DNA from 2 places in the Pseudoalteromonas sp. HL-AS2 genome. Region 1 is predicted to be linked to the other one. Evidence: predicted binding sites of a transcription regulator. Region 1 holds the regulator's gene; the other holds the start of a gene.
What was found. The regulator sigma-54, encoded in region 1, starts transcription at its own class of promoters, with help from an activator protein. The targets are predictions, from matches to a motif close to GTTGGCACGNNNNTNGNNT.
Positions count from the first base shown of each region.

Region 2: a site for sigma-54 is predicted at 9,390-9,408, ahead of RB215_RS04070 (flagellar hook-length control protein FliK). Genes of this name have one in related genera too.

Region 1 is NZ_CP133571.1:2,664,644-2,675,637, reverse strand. It holds gene cobO (cob(I)yrinic acid a,c-diamide adenosyltransferase) at 1-59, shown strand, start outside; gene RB215_RS12485 (cobalamin-binding protein) at 59-934, shown strand; gene ung (uracil-DNA glycosylase) at 931-1,593, shown strand; gene RB215_RS12475 (DUF3545 family protein) at 1,650-1,829, opposite strand; gene tal (transaldolase) at 2,100-3,050, opposite strand; gene yaaA (peroxide stress protein YaaA) at 3,282-4,061, shown strand; gene RB215_RS12460 (mechanosensitive ion channel family protein) at 4,194-5,150, shown strand; gene mgtE (magnesium transporter) at 5,246-6,604, opposite strand; gene RB215_RS12450 (HPr family phosphocarrier protein) at 6,752-7,024, opposite strand; gene rapZ (RNase adapter RapZ) at 7,068-7,913, opposite strand; gene ptsN (PTS IIA-like nitrogen regulatory protein PtsN) at 7,935-8,387, opposite strand; gene hpf (ribosome hibernation promoting factor) at 8,392-8,679, opposite strand; gene RB215_RS12430 (RNA polymerase factor sigma-54) at 8,706-10,199, opposite strand; gene lptB (LPS export ABC transporter ATP-binding protein) at 10,269-10,994, opposite strand; gene lptA (lipopolysaccharide transport periplasmic protein LptA) at 10,991-10,994, opposite strand, start outside.
Region 2 is NZ_CP133571.1:853,757-864,750, forward strand. It holds gene RB215_RS04025 (DNA-3-methyladenine glycosylase I) at 128-724, opposite strand; gene RB215_RS04030 (PAS domain-containing sensor histidine kinase) at 871-1,983, shown strand; gene RB215_RS04035 (sigma-54 dependent transcriptional regulator) at 1,980-3,440, shown strand; gene fliE (flagellar hook-basal body complex protein FliE) at 3,601-3,933, shown strand; gene fliF (flagellar basal-body MS-ring/collar protein FliF) at 3,954-5,669, shown strand; gene fliG (flagellar motor switch protein FliG) at 5,662-6,702, shown strand; gene fliH (flagellar assembly protein FliH) at 6,706-7,521, shown strand; gene fliI (flagellar protein export ATPase FliI) at 7,540-8,874, shown strand; gene fliJ (flagellar export protein FliJ) at 8,874-9,323, shown strand; gene RB215_RS04070 (flagellar hook-length control protein FliK) at 9,477-10,994, shown strand, end outside.

The DNA of each region.
Region 1 (10,994 bases):
GTAATGTAAAACATGCATTTGATGCAGGTGTTAAAGCTCTGCAAGGTTTTGATTACTAATGTTTAAACAGCTTGTTGTTGGCCTATTGTTACTCTGTTTATCCCAGCATGCGCAGGCCAACAAGGTACAAATTGATAAAGTACAGCCAGCTAAAACACTGCGTATTGTGGCACTGGCCCCGCACATAGTAGAAAACCTGTATGCAATAGGCGCGGGAGATAATATTGTTGGCACAGTTGATTACGCCGACTACCCTGCAGCGGCAAAAGGTATTACCCGTATTGGCGGTTACTATGGTATTTCAATCGAAAAGCTTTTAGTCCTTAAGCCAGATATAGTAATTGCTTGGAAAAGTGGTAATCAAAGTGATGATTTAGCACAAATAGAGCGCTTAGGTATTAAGCTTTATTTAACTGATCCAACGACAATTACAGGTATTGCCGATGAGTTGCTTATGCTAGGAAAACTTACCGGTAACATTAAACAAAGCGAGCAAGTGGTAAAAGCATTTAATGCTAAACTTGCAGCCATTAAAGCCAAGCAACAGGGTAAAAGTAAACTCACTGGCTTTTATCAACTCTGGTCTGAGCCGATGATGACAGTGTCGAAAAATACCGGAATAAGTGAGTTAATAGCCACTTGCCAAGTAACCAATGTATTTGCAAATAGCCGCACCGACTATCCACAAATAAGCATAGAAAATGTGATTGTGGCTAAGCCGCAAATTATAATTATTCCGGATGAAAAATCAGCAACACCGCAACCTACTATTAATTGGCAGCAATGGCCAGAAATACCCGCAGTAAAAAATAAGCAGTTTTTATCTGTAAATGCCGACTTACTACATCGTTTTTCAGCGCGTATGCTAGATGGGCTGGCCGATATGTGTGATAAAATAGACGTATCACGTCAACAAATAAAGAGCATACAATGAGCGATTGGACTGCATTTTTAAAGCAAGAATTACAGCAAGCATATATGCAGCAAACACTCGACTACGTTGCTAAGCGCCGCAGTGAAGGTGTTGCTGTTTATCCTCCAAAAGAGCAAGTGTTTAGCGCATTTGCTGCAACACCGCTTAGTGATATACGCGTTGTTATTTTAGGGCAAGATCCTTACCATGGTGAAGGCCAAGCACATGGTTTGTGTTTTTCAGTATTACCTGAGGTTAAAAAGCTGCCACCTTCGCTTAAAAATATTTATAAAGAGCTGGCTAGCGATATAAACGATTTTGTTATTCCTACCCATGGTTACTTGCAAAGCTGGGCAGAGCAGGGAGTGTTTTTACTCAATACAGTACTTACGGTAGAGCAAGGCCAAGCCCATTCGCATAAACACTTAGGATGGGAGCAATTTACCGATAAGGTTATTGCGCATATAAACACCCATTGTGAAGGCGTAATATTTATTTTGTGGGGTGCTCATGCACAAAAAAAAGGTAAGGGAATTGATAGCGCACGCCAGCATATTTTAGCAGGGCCGCACCCATCGCCACTGTCTGCTCATCGAGGTTTTTTTGGTTGTAGGCATTTTTCAGCCACGAATGCGTTATTGCAATCTCAAGGTAAAACGCCGATTAATTGGCAAGTATAATTTTAACTTTTAAAACCAAAGGCCCGCACAGTAATGCGGGCCTTTTAGTTAGTCGTTTAAAAGTCGAGCTCATTAACGGCTATACTGTCTGTAAAGTAGTCCAACTCCTGTAGTTCTTTGCGTAAACGATACTTTTCTTGTATTGCTTCGATTTCGCGCCATCTTCTTTTTTTATTTTTTTGAGAAGCTTCCTTTTTTGTTTCAGGACCTTCTATTATATTGCTTAGGCTATCCATGAATATCTCCTTTAGACTGCATTTGATACCAGTCTTATTAAAAACATAAGCTATAACGGCTCACTAATTTAACGCAATAGGTATTAACTTCGCGAATACCTATACCATAGGCCTAGCTAAAATAGAATATAAAAGTGACATTTATGTTACTAAAGTGTGATTTGTTGATGAAGCTTTACTTTACGATGGGTTTATAAGTTTTTTGCATATAAATTACAGGCATAAAAAAACGTCGCAACTGCGACGTTTTTATACAAGCGTTTGAGCCAATTACATGGCTTTAAAGCGTGCTTCTAATTGTTCTTGAGCATCAGCAAAAGAGCGAATACCTTCAGCTAACTTTTCAGTCGCCATAGCATCTTGGTTATGCAACCAACGAAATTGAGCTTCGCTAAGCGGTGCCGGTTTTGGCTGCTGCGCAACATCTTTTGCTAGTAAGTATTCTGGTGCATCTTCAAGGTTACCCAACTCTTCTAAAAGATTGGGGCTAATAGTTAGCTTATCGCAACCAGTAAGGGCAATAATTTCGCCGGTATTACGAAAACTTGCACCCATAACTACCGTTTTGTAGTCGTGGCGTTTATAAAATTCAAAAATGCTGCGTACCGATTGTACCCCAGGATCTTGCAGTGGGTCGGTCGGTTTTTCCATACCGTTAGCAACGTGCCAATCTAAAATACGACCAACAAATGGCGAGATTAAAAATACGTTAGCATCGGCGCAAGCACGTGCTTGGGCATCACTAAACAATAAAGTAAGGTTACATTTAGTACCTTCTTTTTCTAGTTGTTCAGCGGCTTTAATGCCTTCCCAAGTAGAGGCTACTTTAATTAAGATTTTATCTTTGCTTACGCCTTCTTTTTCGTAAAGACTAAGTAGCGTGTGCGCTTTATCAATAGTTGCTTGGGTATCAAACGAAAGACGTGCATCTACCTCAGTAGAAATATAACCAGGTACAATAGCGCTAATTTCTTTACCTAATAATACCGCAAAGTAGTCGCATGCTAGCGCTAGTTGCTTCGCTGGATCTTGCTCGGTTTCTTTGGCGTAGCTCCATGCTTTATTTAAATAAGGCTTATAGGCTTCAATCTCGCTCGCTTTTAATAACAATGACGGATTGGTCGTTGCGTCTTCTGGTTGATGCTTTTTAATTGCTTCAATATCACCCGTGTCGGCCACGATTGATGAATGTTGTTTTAGCCTTTGTAGCGCGTTAGTCATTTGCTTTCCTCATTCCAAGCAAGTTAAAAGAAAATCTAAACTACTTTAATATTACACCATACTGCAACAGCGAAGTAATGCTTGATAGGTCTTATGTCCTTATCAATATAAAAACGGTTATGTATGAATTATTAAGGTAGGATCAGTCTGTTTAATATTAAACAAAACGTGCTTTTCGTTTCATTTAATGTTGAAATTGACATTAAATAAATTACAAGTCAATAGCTAACTATGATCACTGTTATTTCACCTGCAAAAAATCTTGATTACACCACGCCACCTGCAACCGATAAGTTCACTCAACCGGAATTACTTGAGCACAGCGAAGCACTGATGCAAGTATGCCGTGAACTAACCCCTGCGCAAATTGGCAGCCTGATGAAAATTAGCGATAAGCTCTCAGGGCTTAACGCTGCTCGCTTTAGTGAGTGGGCACAGCCATTTACCACAGAAAACGCTAAACAAGCGGTACTGGCCTTTAATGGCGATGTATATGGTGGTTTAGATGCTAGCACGCTAACGGCTAATCAGCTTGATTACGCACAAAGCCACCTACGCATACTATCGGGCTTATATGGGCTTTTAAAGCCGCTTGATTTAATGCAAGCGTATCGCCTTGAAATGGGCACCAAGCTTGAAAACAGCCGTGGTAAAAACCTGTATGAGTTTTGGGGCAGTGTAATTGCCAATAAACTTAACGAGGTATTAAAAGCCGAGGACGCCCAATACTTAGTTAACCTTGCTTCAAACGAGTACTTTAAAGCGGTTGATAAAAAAGCCCTTAATGCACAAATAATTACTCCACACTTTAAAGACTGTAAAAATGGTCAATATAAAGTAATTAGTTTTTACGCTAAAAAAGCACGAGGCATGATGGCGCGTTACCTCATCGAAAATAAAGTAACTCAGCTAAGCCAGCTTAAAGAGTTTACAGTAGCGGGTTATTACTTTAGCGCCGAAGCAAGTGTGAAAGAGCTTGAGCCAGTATTTTTACGCGATGAACAAAGCTAAAACTTAAACCTTTACCTAATCTATAAAAGCCATGCACAGCATGGCTTTTTTAATACTGGCGCTATACTTGCAATTGATATGCGAATTCAAGATTGATTCTAATCACATTATAAATCAATAGGTGCAAGTTACATGTTTAGTATTCCCTCAATTAGCGACGCCGAAAAACTTATCGAAGAAAAGCTCGGAGGGTGGTTTGATGTCGTTATAAGCCATATTCCTAATTTTATTGTGGCAGTTATTATTGTCATTCTATTTTCTATGCTGGCTCGCTTTGCCGGTAACTTAATGAAAAATTTATTACGCCGCTCCCTCGATTCAAAACAGATAGCTGATTTAATGGCTTCTATATTTAAAGTGCTGATATTAAGTGTAGGAGTGTTTATAGCACTGGATTTTATGGGCTTAAAAGGCACGGTAACGTCATTACTAGCTGGTGCCGGTATTGTTGGTTTAGCGATTGGTTTTGCATTTCAAGATATGACCGAAAACTTAATAGCAGGTATTGCTATGGGTATTCGTAAGCCATTTAAACCAGGTGATGTAATAAAAACTGATGATGTGTTTGGCTCTGTGCATTCAATAAACCTGCGTAATACACTAATAGAGAGCTTTTATGGGCAGCAAATACTAGTGCCTAATAAAATACTATTTAGAAATGTATTGCGAAACTACAGCACGCTAGGCGTTAGACGCATAGAAGTGCCGGTAAGAATTTCATTAACAGAAGACATAGAAAAAGCCGCAAACGTTATTGTGGATAAAATTAATCAATTTGAGTTTGTAATACGCCAAGATGAAACGGCCGTATACGCAGAGAGTTTTGGCGACAGTAGTATTAATTTATTATTGTGGTTTTGGATTAAATACCCTGGTGAGCCAGACTTTATGACAGTACGCCACAAAGGTGTTGTGGCAGTACAGCAAGCACTAAATGAGGCTGATATTCGTATTCCATTCCCAATGCGCAGTTTAGATTTTGGGGTTAAAGGTGGCGAAAACCTCGATGCAATAATAAGTAATAAAGTAAATACACAATCGTCAAAGCAAGAAGGAGTCGATGGCTCTACAATCAATAAAGAAGACTAGATAACCTGATAACCTGAACGCTGGTTAAATTATATTGCGTAAAAGTTACTTTTAACCAGCGCGTATTTACACAGTAATGCGCGCTGGTTTACTGATTAAACCAGCAACCAAGTTGCGGTGCCTAAAAAGGCAAAGATACCTACTATATCGGTTACTGTAGTGAGTATTACACTGCCAGCAAGTGCAGGGTCTATTTTCATACGTTTAAGTATTATAGGAATACACGCACCCGCCACACCCGCAACAACTAAGTTCATAAACATTGCAAACGCCAGTACCGCGCCAAGCATTAAGTCCCATTGCCATAGGGCAATAACACTGGCAATTAAAACAGCCCATAAAATACCGTTTAATGCACCAATGGCGAGTTCTTTTATCATTACAAAGCGTTGGTTAGTTTGGTTAATATGACCTACTGCTATACCACGAATAACCAAGGTTAATGACTGGCTACCGGCCACCCCACCCATCGAAGGGACAATGCCGTTAAGCACGGCTAAAATAGGCAGTATTGCTAAAGTACCTTCAAAAAAGCTGGCAACAAAAGCAGCTGCCAGAGCCGTTAATAAGTTAACACCTAGCCAAACAGAGCGTTTTTTTGAGCTTTTTAAAACCGGTGCAAAGGTATCTTCTTCATCATCAAGACCCGCTAAACCTAATAAGTGATGTTCTGCGTCTTCGCGTATTACATCAACGATGTCATCGATAGTAACACGGCCAAGTAGTTGGGCATTGTCGTCAACTACTGGGGCTGATATCCAGTTATGACGTTCAAATAATTGCGCCACTTCGCTTTCATCCATCGAAATAGGAATAGACTCACAGTCTTCATCCATTAGGTCATGAACAATTTTTTCGGGCGAATTAGTTAGTAAGGTACTTAACGATAAAGCGCCTAAAAAACAGTTATGCTTATCGACAACGTAAAGGTCGTCGGTACCTTCTGGGAGTTCGCCGCGCAAGCGAATGTAACGCAGTACCACATCTAGGGTTACATCAGGGCGAATGGTTACTGTATCTGTGTTCATCAGCGCGCCAGCAGAGCGTTCCTGATAGGAGAGTGCTTGCGTAGCACGTTCTCTATCTTGAATGTCCATGGCGCTAACCACGTCTTTATAAACCGTGTCAGGCAGGCTTCGCAGTACTTCACCTAAGTCATCGTGGCCCATGTCTTCAGTGGCAGCAGCAATGTGCTTAGGTTCCATTTGGGCAATAATGCCTAAACGTACATCTTCAGAGAGTTCTTCAAGGACATCACCTTGTACATCTGGATCAACTAATTGCCAGAGCAGGCGGCGAACTTTATGTGGTGATGATTCTAGTAAAAGTGCGGTATCACAAGGAGCTGTTTTTGCCAGCATGCGCCTAACTTGAACAAACTGACCACTATTGAGTGACTTGGTCACTTGTTGTAATTGTTGTAGTGGGTAGTCTTGTTCGAAAGTTTCGGGCATTGGCGTCCTTAATTTATTTTTATAACGTTAGGGAAGAAGTTAGTCATTAACTTCGTTCAGTTTATCTTACTTTTTTTAGCCAAACTAGCTTAAGGTTTCACTAACCCTATATTTTAGCTCGTTTACTTGGTTTAAATAAAGTGCCTACTATTCTTGTTCGTTAAAGCGCTGCGCTATTAATTGGCCAACGGCATGTAAAGCATGCTCTGCATCGGGTCCTTCGCACACTACTTTTACTTCTTTACCTTGGCTGCTTTCTAGTAACATTAAAGCCAGTACGCTATCGCCAGCGGCTTCTTTTTCATCTTGAAATAAGGTAATAGATGCGTCAAATTGTACCGCTAATTGTGCTAATACGGTAGCAGCTCTAGCATGCAGGCCTAGCTTGTTTTTTATTAAAAATGTATTTTCTAAGCGCATAAGATACTCTACTTAAGCTGAACAGATGATTATTTAAATTGAATTATTTTTCTTGCTCGCGATGGCGAATTTTTACATTAGGGTGAGACATAGCAAAGCTTTCACCAATTGTTTGCGCTAAATAAACTGAGCGGTGCTGACCACCAGTACAACCAATAGCAATGGTTAAATAACTGCGATTATTACGCTCTAGGTGTGGTAACCACGTTTGTACAAAGGTTTGAATTTGCCAAGTAAATTTTTGCACAATACTATGACTAGCTAAATAATCTTTTACTGGTTGATCTAATCCAGTTAAAGGCTTGAGCTCCGGTTCCCAGTGTGGGTTTGGTAAAAAACGCGCATCAAAAACATAATCAGCACCTTTGGGAATACCATGCTTAAAGCCAAACGACTCAAAGGTAATGATAAGCTGTTTGTCTTTTTTACCGAGTATGGTTTCACGCATAGATTCAGCAAGTTGATGCACACTTAAATCGGTTGTATCAATGACATGATCAGCCCGCGTTACGAGTACATCGAGTAATTCTTTTTCCTTTTTTATTGCTAAATCTAGCGGTAGCGAATCAATCGAAAGCGGGTGCAAACGACGCGTTTCTGAATAACGGCGGATTAACGTTTGATCGTCGCTATCTAAATAAAATAACGTTGGTTTAGCAAAGTCGGGCAAGTACTCAAGAATATCGTTAAACTGCTGCTGATCTTTAGGCAGGTTACGCACGTCTATACTAACGGCTATTTTATCGTAGTTATCAGAGACACTGCGCACTAATGAAGGCAGCAAATTTACCGGAATATTATCTACACAATAGTAACCTAAATCTTCTACAACACGTAAAGCAACTGACTTACCAGAACCTGATCGGCCACTTATAATAATTAATTCCATTTACCACCCCTTTATTAGTAACTAGGATTGATCCAAAATAACTTGGTATAACGCTTCATCAGACTTTGCCGCACGCAATTGCTTACAAAACTCTTTATCGTTTAGTTTATCAGCTATTGTGGCTAGTGTTTTCAAGTGCTGCTGGTTATCGCCATCGGGCACTATAAGCGCAACAAAAATATCAACTGGACGATTATCAATTGCATCAAAATTAATAGCGGTTTCGCTTATTAAAATTAAGGCAAGAGGCTCTTGTGCCCCGCTCATACGGCCATGTGGAATTGCTATTCCTCGGCCAATACCGGTACTACCTAGCTTTTCTCTTGCCAATAAAGCAGTGAGAATATCTTGCTGAGGTAAATACGGCATTTTTTTATGCGCGAGTTCACTGATGAATTCTAAAATTCTTTTTTTACTATTAAAAAGGACCACAGCTTTGCTGCAGTCCTGGCATATAAGTGAGCTTAATTTCATAGTGTTAGTGTCGAGCAAACTTCTCTTTGTGTTTAATTACTTGACGATCGAGTTTGTCAATCAACGAGTCAATGGCAGCGTACATATCTTGGTGTTCGGTCGATGCAAATAGCTCAGCGCCACTTACAAAAATTGTTGCTTCAGCTTTTTGACTTAATTTTTCTACATCGAGAATAACATGCACATTAGTTATGTGATCTGAGTGTCTTTGCAGCTTTGCAAATTTATTATTTACATAGTCTCTTAATGAGTCTGTAATGTCTACATGACGACCAGTTAAGTTTAGTTGCATCAGCATTTTCCTCTTTGTTGTACGTCTTAAATCAAGCTTTTACGTTGATTCGACGGGGGAATAGCCAGAGATTCGCGATATTTTGCAATTGTCCGTCTAGCTACTTTAATTCCTTGCTCAGCCAATATATCTGCAATCTTGCTATCACTCAATGGTTTGGCTAAGTTTTCTGCAGCTATCAACTTTTTAATCAAGGCACGTATGGCAGTTGATGAACATTCGCCACCATTTTCGGTGCTTACATGGCTTGAAAAAAAGTACTTAAGCTCAAAAATGCCACGTGGAGTGTGCATATATTTTTGCGTAGTGACCCGTGAAATAGTCGACTCGTGCATTTCAACTATTTCGGCAACATCGTTTAAAACCATAGGTTTCATGGCTTCTGGGCCATGTTCAAAAAACGCTTGTTGCTGCTTAACAATACAATTAGTTACTTTCAGGAGGGTTTCGTTTCTACTTTCTAGGCTTTTAATAAACCATTTAGCTTCTTGTAAGTGCGAGCGAATAAATTGGCTGTCACCGCTGGATTTTACTGTACGAGACATAGCCGCATATTGGCTGTTAACACGTATTTTTGGCATGCTATCTGGGTTTAGCTCTACCACCCAGCGGCCTTTTATTTTTTTAACAGACACGTCAGGTATAACGTATTCAGACTCTTCTCTGACAATAGTATCCGCAGGCTTAGGGTTAAGCGTATGAATAAGTGTCATTATTTCTTTAAGCTCTTCTTCTTTGAGCTTAGTTTTTTTCATTAACGTACGATAGTCGCGAGCAGCGAGTAAATCGATATGATCAGTTAACACCATTTTTGTTTCGTTAATATAAGGGGTGTCTTTATCAAATTGATTTAATTGAATGCATAAGCATTCTTGCAAGCTGCGAGCTGCAATACCAACAGGATCAAATAATTGAATGCGCTTTAGCACTGCTTCTATTTCATCTAGTTCTACTTCGTGTTCGTCATCACTTTCTTGATTAAAGCTTGCTAAAAGGTCTTCGCAACTGAGGGTTAAAATACCAGAGTCATCTACGGCTTCAACGATAGCTATGGCAATAGCTTCGTCGGTAGGGCTAAAAGGGGTGAGCTGTAATTGCCACATTAAGTATTCATGCAGGGTTTCGGTTGATGCACCTTGATAAATAGATTCATCTTCAGGCATTGGCCCTGATGAAGAGGCAGGCGCTGCGCTCATATATTCATCCCATGATACATCCATGGCCATGTCGTCGCTTATGGTGTCTTTATTTAGTGCTTCACCGCTATCTTGCTCATACTCGCTTGGGGTGTCGTCAGCAGAGGCGCTAACAGTAATGTCATCTGCTTTTTGCTCGTTTTTACCTGCTGATTCTTCCGTGTAATCTTGTTCATCAACTTCAAGTAATGGGTTGCTATCAAGTGCTTCTTGTATTTCTTGCTGGAGATCCAAGGTACTAAGCTGCAATAAGCGAATAGCCTGTTGCAGTTGCGGAGTCATTGTAAGTTGCTGGCCCATGCGCAGCTGTAATGATTGCCTCATTTATCTCTAACAATCCTTATAAATTGATATGATTAATCTTAGCAGATGCTTATAGTAATAACATAAATATTACAGTTTGAACTGCTCGCCTAAATAAACATCACGTACTGTTTTATCGTTTAATACAAATTCAGGAGTACCAGATGCAATTAGCTCCCCATGAGAAACAATGTAGGCTTTTTCACAAACATCAAGGGTTTCCCTTACATTGTGGTCGGTAATTAGTACGCCAATACCACGATTTTTAAGGTGTTCTATAATTTTTTTAATATCGAGTACTGAAATGGGATCCACGCCAGCAAAGGGCTCATCAAGCAATATAAATTTAGGATCTGCAGCTAAAGCACGTGCTATTTCTACGCGGCGACGTTCACCACCAGATAGCGCCATACCTAAGCTGTCGCGAATATGTTGCAGGCTAAATTCGTCCAATAAACTATTTAGGGTTTCTTCCCTGGCTTGTTTATTTAGTTGCTTACGCGTTTCTAAAATAGCCATTAAATTTTGATACACAGTGAGCTTTCTAAAAATAGAAGATTCTTGTGGTAAATAACCAATACCTAAACGAGCACGGCTGTGCATAGGAAGTAAGGTAATATCGTTATCATCAATTAATATTTTACCTTTGTCGCTAGGTACTAAGCCTACAATCATGTAAAAGGTAGTGGTTTTACCTGCGCCATTTGGGCCAAGTAAACCAACAATGCTGCCAGCTTTTACTTCAAGTCCTACATTTTTAACAACTTCACGGCCTTTATAGCTTTTTGCTAATAGCTCTGCTTTTAATGTACTCAT
Region 2 (10,994 bases), 1.4 Mb from region 1:
CAGGTTTTAGGTGTCAGGGTTCAGGCTTTAGGTAAAAAATAACCAAGCACAGCGTTTAGCTTTTGCTGTAGGCGTTAAGCTTGCTGACGCGCGCACTAATTACAGAGGCTTGATTAAAAGCCTGAAATCAGACTGTTTGCCTAGCCCCTAGCTTTTTAACTTCTTCTTTTCTAAAACAGTTATTACTGTGATCGTTAACCATACCGCAGGCTTGCATATGGGCGTATACGGTTGTTGGCCCTAAAAACTTAAAACCACGCTTTTTTAAATCTTTAGCAAATGCGCTTGAGGTAGGAGTAATTGCTGGTGTGTCATCAGCAGAATTTAAATTACTTACTTGCGGCTTATTGCCAACAAACTGCCATTGATAGTTACTAAAACTGCCAAATTCTTGCTGAATTTTAATAAAGCATTTGGCGTTATTTACAGTAGAAGCAATTTTTAAGCGATTGCGCACAATACCCGCATCAAGCATTAGTCGCTCAATATCTTGCTCGGTAAATGCTGCTACTTTGTGTACATCAAAGTCGGCAAAAGCATTTTTATAACCATTACGCTTTTTTAAAATAGTGTACCAACTCAATCCTGCTTGCGCCGACTCCAGCGTTAAAAATTCAAACAGTTTTTTATCGTCATACACAGGCACTCCCCATTCGTTATCGTGGTATGCAACGTAGTCGGGTTTGCTGGTGTCGAGCCATGAGCAGCGAGATTGCTTGGTCATTATAGTTCCTTAGTTGCGGTGCTTTTATTTGCGCGTCATTTTAATGTCGCGTATTTTTACTGTGTAACTCAATGATATACATGGTAATAAAAGGTGGTATAAATTGTGCATTTAACCCTGTATCTGCATCAATTAGAGATTTGATTATGGCACTTGCTAGTGTGTTAAAACCACAGTTTATTTCTGCAAATCAGTATAACCCATGTTTACTTCAAGAGGAGTATATAGGGGAGTTAAGTGATCTGCGTAAACAGGCTAGTTGGCTTTCGCATTTAGTAGATACTATGCCCGCAGGAGTAATAGTGCTTGATGGTAAAGGCATGATAGCGAAAGCGAATCAAATTGCGATTGATATGCTTGGCGAGCCGCTAGAAGGCGAAAAGTGGTTTAGTGTTATTCAGCGCTCTTTTCGGCCTCAGCAAGATGATGGCCACGAAGTGTCTTTAAAAGACGGGCGCTTAATAAAACTTGATATTACCGCACTTGCCCCAGAGCCTGGGCAACTTATTTTAATGACAGACTTGAGTGAAACCCGCCGCTTACAAAAGCGGGTTGCACATATGCAGCGTTTAAGTGCGCTGGGTAAAATGGTGGCATCTTTGGCGCACCAAGTACGTACGCCGCTGTCGGCGGCTATGCTTTATGCTGCTAATTTAGGTTCAAAACGCTTACCCGAAGCGTCGCGCGATAACTTTCAAACTAAATTAATGTCGCGCTTAAAAGATTTAGAAAACCAAGTAAACGACATGCTGCTATTTGCCAAAAGTGGCGATCAGCATGTGGTTGAGCAGGTGTCTATGCAGCAATTATTAAGCGAAGTAAAAACCGGTGCAGATGCCATGGTAACGCTTAATAACAGTGAGCTTGATGTAAGCTTACCTGAGCCCGACATTGCGATTTTAGGGAATAAAACCGCGCTTGCCAGTGCGATTCAAAACCTGATTCATAACAGTATTCAAATTATAGGCTCTGGGGCACAAGTGCAAGTAAGTGCAATGCGCGATTTGCAAACCCCAGATTTTGTACGCATTAGCGTGAGTGATAATGGCCCAGGTGTTGACCTACAGCAGGTAGATAAACTGTTTGAACCATTTTTTACCACTAGCAGCCAAGGCACAGGCTTAGGGTTGGCGGTTGTTAGCTCTGTTGCTAATGCGCACCAAGGGCGTATTGAGGTGACTAATAATGTACATGGCGGCGCTTGTTTTAATCTGTTATTGCCAATTAGCGCAGCATCTAAATTAGAGGAATCGTTATGAGTAATACTATTTTAGTTGTAGAGGACGACGCAGGGCTTCGCGAAGCATTAATAGATACCCTAGAAATGTCAGGTATTGAATGCGTTGCTGCCGACAGTGCTGAGCAAGCAATGTTACTACTTAAAAAAGAATCCTTTTCGTTAGTGGTGAGCGATGTGCAAATGGGCGCTATGAGCGGCCTAGATTTACTGCGCAGTATTAAATTAAATTACCCCGATTTACCGGTATTAATGATGACCGCCTACGCAACTATTGACGATGCGGTAGAGGCGATGCGCTTAGGCGCGATTGATTATATGGCCAAACCATTTGCACCCGAGGTGCTATTAAATATGGTGAGCCGCTATTTGCCCGAAAAACCCAAAGAAACCGACGGCCCTATTGTTGCCGATCCAACGAGTATTCAATTGTTGGAGCTTGCAAGCAGGGTAGCTAAATCAGACGCCAGTGTTATGGTGCTGGGACCAAGTGGCTCGGGTAAAGAAGTATTAGCGCGGTTTATTCATGATAAATCAGCGCGTGCAGCAAAGCCTTTTGTGGCTATTAACTGTGCAGCTATTCCTGAAAACATGCTAGAAGCAACATTATTTGGCTACGAAAAAGGCGCGTTTACTGGCGCGATTCAGGCATGCCCAGGTAAGTTTGAGCAAGCACAGGGCGGTACAATTTTACTTGATGAAATTACCGAAATGGATTTAGGCTTACAAGTTAAACTACTGCGTGTATTACAAGAGCGCGAAGTTGAACGCTTAGGGAGTCGTAAAACCATTACGCTGGATGTACGCATACTCGCAACCAGTAATCGCGATTTAAAACAAGCGGTTGCAAATAATCAGTTTAGGGAAGATTTATATTATCGCCTTAACGTTTTTCCGCTTATGTGGCGGCCATTATGCGAGCGCCCTGGCGATATTATTGTGTTGGCAAAGCATTTAATTGAACGCCATTTAATAAAAGCTAAGCAGCCGCTGGCTATTTTAGATAAGCAAGCTGAGCAAAAGCTCCTTAGCCATACATGGCCAGGTAATGTGCGTGAGCTTGATAACGTAATTCAGCGTGCGCTTATACTGCGCAGTGGCAACAGCATAAGTGAGCAAGCTATTTTTATTGAAAATTTAGCCCCAAGTAACTTTGTAGTAGAGCCAGCAATTAGTGAAAGTGCGTTAACTAGTGCCTATTACGATAGTAAAACAACAGCCGTTATTAATGACGAAAAGTCGGGTGATGAAAAGCTTGATGATCAAACACCGAATGAGCAAAAATCAGATTTACTCGCTCAAGATACAGGCAGTTATAAAGATGAGCTTAAAGATAAAGAGCATCGAATTATTTTAGAAACACTTGCGCGTTGCCAAGGCAAGCGTAAAGACGTAGCTGAAACTTTGGGTATTAGCCCGCGAACTTTACGTTATAAACTAGCGCAAATGCGCGACTTAGGTATTTCACTTCCTGCATAACCTTCAAAAAAGCCCTAAATTCAACACCTTGAATTTAGGGCTGTCAAAACTCTGACTAAGTAAAAACCAACTGTAACACCATGTATTTAAAGCTTTATTTATGTGGCACGTTTTGTGCTTTATTAACCTTAAGAGTTAACTGCATTGTTAGAGACAAATAATGAAAATTCAAAATAGCGCTGTATTTCAAGAAATGCAATCAATGGCCTTAGAAGCGGGCCGTAATAATCAAATTAATAAATTGCCTACGCAAGTTCAGTCTACGTCATCAGCACAATTTGGCGATATGCTTAGCAATGCGCTCAATACTGTGCATGAGTTACAGCAAGACACAGGTCAAAAAGTAAAAGCGGTTGAAATGGGCGACAGAAGCGTATCGCTTGCTGAGGCAATGATTGCTTCGCAAAAGTCTTCTGTTGCATTTGAAGCGACCGTACAAGTGCGTAATAAACTTGTTGAAGCTTACAAAGAAATCATGAATATGCCTGTTTAATCAGGTAGTGGAGAATAATTGTGGCGCAATCTAATCAATCTACAGATCTTGCACTTGCTAGTGGCGGTATTGAGCAAAGCGATAGTGACGATCAACAAGAACAAAAGTCGGGCTATTTAAGTGCGTTAAGCGGTGTTGATGTATTGCGTCAAGTTACCCTTATTATTGCACTGGCGATTTGTTTGGCAATTGCCATTTTTGTGATTATTTGGGCACGTCAGCCAGATATGCGCCCATTAGGTAAAATGCCCACCGAAGAGCTAATTCAAACGCTTGATTTTTTAGATGCGCAAAAAATAGATTATCAACTAGATGGCAATGTAGTGTCGGTTGATGAAAGCGAATACCAAAATATAAAATTACTAATGACTCGCGAAGGCTTGGATCAAGGTCCTACTTCTGGTTCAGACATAATAATGCAAGACATGGGCTTTGGTGTAAGCCAGCGCTTAGAGCGCGAGCGCCTAAAGCATGGCCGAGAGCAACAACTTGCCCGCACTATAGAAGAGCTAAATAACATCACTCGCGCCAAGGTGCTGTTAGCTATTCCAAAAGAAAACGTATTTGCCCGCAGAGAGAAAAAACCATCAGCAACGGTCGTACTTACGCTTAAACGCGGACGCTCGCTTAACAGCGAAGAAGTAGACTCTGTGGTGGATATGATAGCCTCAGCAGTGCAAGGATTAGAGCCTGCACGTGTAACGGTTACCGATCAAAATGGCCGTTTATTAAATTCGGGCTCACAAAGCTCACTTTCTGCGCGTTCTCGTAAAGAGTACGACCTAGAGCGTAAGCGCGAGCAAGAATACCTAGAAAAAATTGATAGCATTTTAATCCCTATTGTTGGTTTGAGTAATTACACTGCGCAAGTTGATTTGAGTATGGACTTTAGCTCATTAGAAGAAACGCAAAAACGTTATAACCCAGACCTACCAGCGGTAAGAAGCGAAACCACGTTTGAGGAAAACAACATAGGCGGCTTAGCTGTGGGTATTCCTGGCGCGTTAAGTAATCAGCCTCCGGTAAATTCAGATATTCCAGAAGTAGCAGGCCAAGGCGGCGCAGGAAGTGCTACTTCACCGAGTCGTACGCATAAAGAAGCCACGCGTAACTATGAGCTCGATACTACTATTTCGCATAAGCGCCAACAAAGCGGCACGATTCGCAGAATTAGTGTATCGGTAGCGGTTGATTATTTGCCAACAGTGGGCGAAAACGGTGAAACCACCATGACCCCGCGCTCGGTTGAGGCACTGTCAAATATTCGACGTTTATTACAAGGTGGTGTTGGCTTTGATATACAGCGCGGCGATGCCCTAGAAGTAGTAACAGTTCCCTTTGTACGAGAAGCCGTAGATATGAGTTTTGAAGTACCTTTATGGGAACAAGACTGGTTTATGAAAATAGTACGCTTAGTACTGGCTGCATTGGTTATTATTGTGTTGATTATGGCTGTAGTTAAACCTATGCTAAAACGCTTAATTTACCCAGACAGCACGCTTGATGAGTACGATGAAGATGCACTTAGCTCAGGGGTTGATATTGGCGATAATAGCTTAGATATGCTAAATAAAGACTTTGATTCTGCTTCAGTTGGCTTCTCAAGCGATGGTACACTGCAGCTACCCGATTTACATGGTGACGAAGACTTACTTAAAGCCGTACGTGCCCTTGTAGCTAATGAACCAGAACTATCATCACAAGTAGTGAAAGCGTGGTTAACCGAAGATGACTGATCAAAACCAAAAACAACTCCCAGCAGCTTTCGATGTTGATAAGCTAGATGGCGTAGATAAAGCGGCCATACTGCTATTAAGTTTATCTGAAGAAGATGCAGCGCAAATACTCAAACACTTAGAGCCCAAACAGGTACAAAAAGTGGGTATGGCGATGGCCGGTTTGCAGGATCTATCGCAAGCTAAAATAAGCGCAGTACATAATTTATTTATAGAGCAAATTCAAAGCTTTAGTACAATTGGTTTTCAATCAGAAGACTTTATTAAAAAAGCACTTACCGCTGCATTAGGTGAAGATAAAGCCGCCAGCTTAATTGACCAAATAGTAATGGGATCGGGCGCTAAAGGGCTAGATTCGTTAAAGTGGATGGACTCGAAGCAAGTAGCTAACATTATTCGTAATGAGCATCCGCAAATTCAAACCATTGTATTATCTTATTTAGAGCCTGAGCAATCTGCCGAAATACTGGCGCAGTTTCCTGATAAAGTGCGCCTGGATTTAACCATGCGTATTGCTAACCTTGAAGAAGTGCAGCCAGCTGCCTTGCAAGAGCTTAACGAAATTATGGAAAAACAGTTTGCTGGCCAAGCGGGTGCGCAAGCTGCGAAAATGGGCGGCTTAAAAGCGGCTGCCGATATTATGAACTACCTAGATACCAACGTAGAAGGGCAGTTAATGGACTCTATTCGTGAGCATGACGAAGAAATGTCGCAACAAATTCAAGATCTTATGTTTGTGTTTGAAAACTTAATGGACGTAGACGACCGTGGTATTCAAGCAATTTTACGCGAAGTACAACAAGACGTACTAATGAAAGCGATTAAAGGCACAGACGATGCGCTTAAAGAAAAAATACTCGGTAATATGTCTAAACGTGCTGCCGAAATGCTTGCCGATGACTTAGAGGCAATGGCACCGGTGCGTATTAGTGAAGTAGAAGCAGCGCAAAAAGAAATACTCTCTACGGCGCGTCGATTGTCTGACTCGGGCGAAATACAGCTTGGCGGCGGCGGCGGCGAGGAGTTTTTATAAACCATGACTAAATCGTCAATGCACAAAGGGCGTCCACTGCACGCCGATGAAGCCGATGAACTATTAAAGCACTGGGATGTTCCTGATGTAGCACCCGATGAAAAAAGCTTTGGTAATCGCTCTACTGCCTTTGGTACACCGCTTGCTGAGTTGTATCGAAAAGAAATGGCTGAAGAGTCGCTAATTGAAGAGCCGCAAGAACCTGAGTTACCTGCGCTTACTATGGCCGAACTTGAGCGCATTAGACAAGATGCGTTTGAAGAAGGTGTAAAACAAGGGCACGAGCAAGGTTACATAGACGGTTTTGATAAAGGCGTTACCGAAGGTAAAGAAGCTGGCTACAAAGAAGGCCTAGAGCTGGGAAAAACCCAAGGCCAAGAAGATGTAAAACCACTAATAGAAGAGCAGTTAACTGGCCTACGTAGTGTTTTAGAGGGGTTAACCGCGCCGCTAAGTAAAGTAGATGAGCAAGCTGAAAAGCAATTAGTGCAATTAGCCGTTATGCTTGCAGAGGCTATTATTTATCAAGAAGTAAAAACCTCTCCTGATGTTATTTTACACACCCTTAAACACAGTATTGATGCGCTTAATACCGAGCAAGAAAAAGTACGCATTCATCTACACCCCGAAGATTTAGAGCTAATAAAGCAAAGTTATGGCGAGCAAACAGTGACAGATAATAACTGGCAGTTGATTGCAGAGCCAACGTTAGAGCGAGGCGGCTGCGAAGTTAAAACGGCGCAATCATCGCTTGATATGACACTTAAAACGCGTGTCAAAGAAACATTGGATAGTTTTTTGCATAGCAGTAGTATCTAACTATTTTATTGGTCTGTTATGTCTGCTTTAGATGTTTCATTAAGCGAACGCTTATCTCAATACAAACAGCATATTAAACCGCCAACACTTGCTGTAGCGGGTATTTTAACGCGAGTAGTTGGCCTTACCCTTGAGGCCAAAGGCTTACGTGCGCCTGTAGGTAGCCAATGTAAAATAGAAACCATGAACGGCTTTGTTGATGCCGAAATAGTTGGTTTTAACGACCAAACTTTATATTTAATGCCAAACGATCATATATCGGGGGTGCTCCCTGGTGCTCGGGTGATCCCCCAACTTAACGACACTGGTTTACCTGTAGGCATGAGTTTGCTGGGCCGCGTAGTTGATGGCTTAGGTCGTCCTCTTGATGGTTTAGGTAAAATTAATGCTGAGCACTATCTTAAGTTTGCCCAAAAACCGATAAACCCTCTTTCAAGACGACCCATAAGCCAGCCTATGGATGTAGGTGTGCGTGCTATAAATTCAGTAATAACAGTAGGACAAGGCCAGCGAATGGGCTTGTTTGCAGGCTCGGGTGTAGGTAAGTCGGTACTGCTTGGTATGATGACTCGTGGTAGTGAAGCCGATGTTATTGTGGTGGGACTGGTGGGTGAACGTGGCCGTGAAGTAAAAGAATTTATTGAAGAAATACTTGGTGTTGAGGGGCGTAAACGCTCAGTGGTTGTAGCAGCACCGGCAGATTCTTCACCATTAATGCGTTTAAAAGGCTGCGAAAGTGCGGTGACTATTGCAGAGTACTTTCGCGATCAGGGATTAAACGTTTTGTTATTGCTCGATTCGGTAACGCGCTATGCCATGGCGCAGCGTGAAATAGCACTTGCAGTAGGCGAGCCACCGGCGACTAAAGGCTACCCGCCTTCGGTGTTTGCAAAACTGCCAGCGCTGGTGGAACGTGCCGGTAACGGCGGAGAAGGGCAAGGCTCTATTACTGCCTTTTTTACCGTACTAAGTGAAGGCGATGATATGCAAGACCCCATTGCCGATGCGGCGCGCGCCATACTCGACGGCCATATTGTACTTTCGCGGGAGCTGGCCGACAGCGGTCATTACCCGGCAATTGATATAGAAAAATCGATTTCGCGAGTGATGCCACAAGTGGTATCTGAGACGCACATGCAACAAGCGCGAGTGCTTAAGCAGGTATATTCTATGTACCAGCAAAATAAAGACATGATCACCTTAGGTGCGTATCAAAAAGGGACAGATCAAATGCTTGATCAAGCCATAAATATGATGCCAAGAGTAAATGCCTTTTTACAGCAAGGCATGCGCGATGTAATTAGTTACGACGACGGCCTGCAAGGGCTAGCGCAGTTATTAGGGCAAGCATAATGGCTAAAAACAAACTGCATTTATTACTAAAAATTGAAAACGATAAAGAAGAAACGCTGCGGATGAGCTATTTGCAGGCGAATCAAAATTTGCAGGCAAACCAGCAAAAACTCCAAGGTTTAAATAACTTTAGATTGGAATACACCCAGCAATTACACATTAAAGGGCAGTCGGGCTTATCAAGTGCTGGGTTTAGTCAGTTTCATGCATTTATTGCTAAAATAGAAGAAGCAATTCGCCAACAAGCCAATACCGTTAACACTGCAAAACAAGTGGTTAGCCAGCGTAAAACCCTGTGGTTAAAGCAGCAAATTAAGGCTAAAGCAGTCGCTAAACTCATCGAAAAACAACAGTTAAAGGCCGATGTGCTAGTGGCAAAAAATGAGCAAAAAATGTTGGATGAATTTTCGGCTAATCAATTTTTTCAACGACACAACAATCGACTTTAGTAACAATCGACTTTAGTAAGTAGCGAGTACTTTAACCGCTTTAACAAAAGCTTGTACCTTATAAACAAAGGCACGTTAATTGCTTTGTTGTTAAGTGAACTATAATTTTAGGCATTATTGGGTGGTTTGTTGCCGCTTTATATTAGGTGATTTATGACGATTAATGATATTTCAATGTTAGCGGTATCTGAGCAAGACGCTTACTCTAAAAAACAAACGAGTAACTCAAGACGTAATGATGACTCTGATACTGGTTTTTTTAATCAGTTAGAAGATGCCAATAAAGCGGCTTACAATAATAACAGCAAAGCTAAAGCAGGCGCTAGCAATGCTAAGGCTGAGCAGCCTGAAACACAAGACGATGCTGTTTCGGGCGATAGTATGTTGGCGCAAATAAATGCTGCGCACACTATAGACACCTCAGTTAAAAAGAACGCTGATGCTAAAGCCGAGGCTTTAGATGAAGACGCTAAGCAATTAAAAGGGAAGCCTGATGATCAGCTTGCCCCTATTGTAATTGCACCGCAAAAAGGTGTGCTTAGCGATGTTGCAGCAAGCGCTGAGGCGGCAAACGAAAAGCTAATGCCCTTATCTCAAAGTATGGCCACTGCAAATAATAAAGGCGATGCAACAGCGCAAAAACAATCTGTAGATGCCGCAGTAATGAACTTGCTAAGCAAAGATAGCGAGGCAATTAAAGCAGATCCGTTACTTGCTAAACTAACACCCGAGCAGCATGAGCAATTAACTACGCAGCTGCAGGCAAGTAGCAAACCCAATGGCAACGACAACCTAGCAACGTTAAAGCAAATGCTTACTCAATATGTTGTTGAAAGTGATAAAGCAAGCGCGGCAGACACGGCTAAACAGGCCTTAAATTCTCAAATAAATGCTTTGACCACACCAGAAAAACAAGCGCTACTGAGCCAGTTAAATAGCTATATTAAAAATGAGCAGCCCCAAGGTGAGCAACTAGCAAGTATTAAGCAAACAATTGCAGATTTAAGCGCATCGATTGATAAAAAAGCATTAAACGCACTTAGCGATAAAGAACTCACTAAATCGTTAGAGTCATTGCAAAAAAATAACACTGAACAGTTATCACCCCGAGCAGCACAATTATTGACGCAAATTACCAGTACGGTAAATGGTTTAGGCCTATACGATAGTGTAGGGTATGAGCAAACTATAATTGATATGCAAGCGTTGCAGGCTGGGCAATTACAAAGCACAGCGCAAGTTAAACAAGCAAGCTTGGACCCAGGCGTTATGCAAGCGCTTAATATTATAAAAAGTGACGCGGCAAAAATGTTGCAAGAGCGAGTGAGCTCTATGCTTAGCATAAATAATAAAGTAGCAGAAATTCGTCTCGACCCACCAGAAATGGGCAGTATGCAAATTCGCATCAGAAGCGATGCAGAGCAAGCACAAATAAACTTTGTAGTACAAAACCAGCAAGCTAAAGAAGCGCTTGAACAATCGCTTCCGCGCTTACGCGAAATGCTTGCCCAACAAGGCATAGATTTAGGCGAAAGTACTATTTCTTATGGTGAGCCTGGAGGGCAAGGAGCAGAGCAAAATGATGACAACGATAGTCGTCGTTTAGCTAATAATGAATTGACTACTGATGAAAACGATGAGCAAATTAATACACAAATGCCAAGTTCTCGA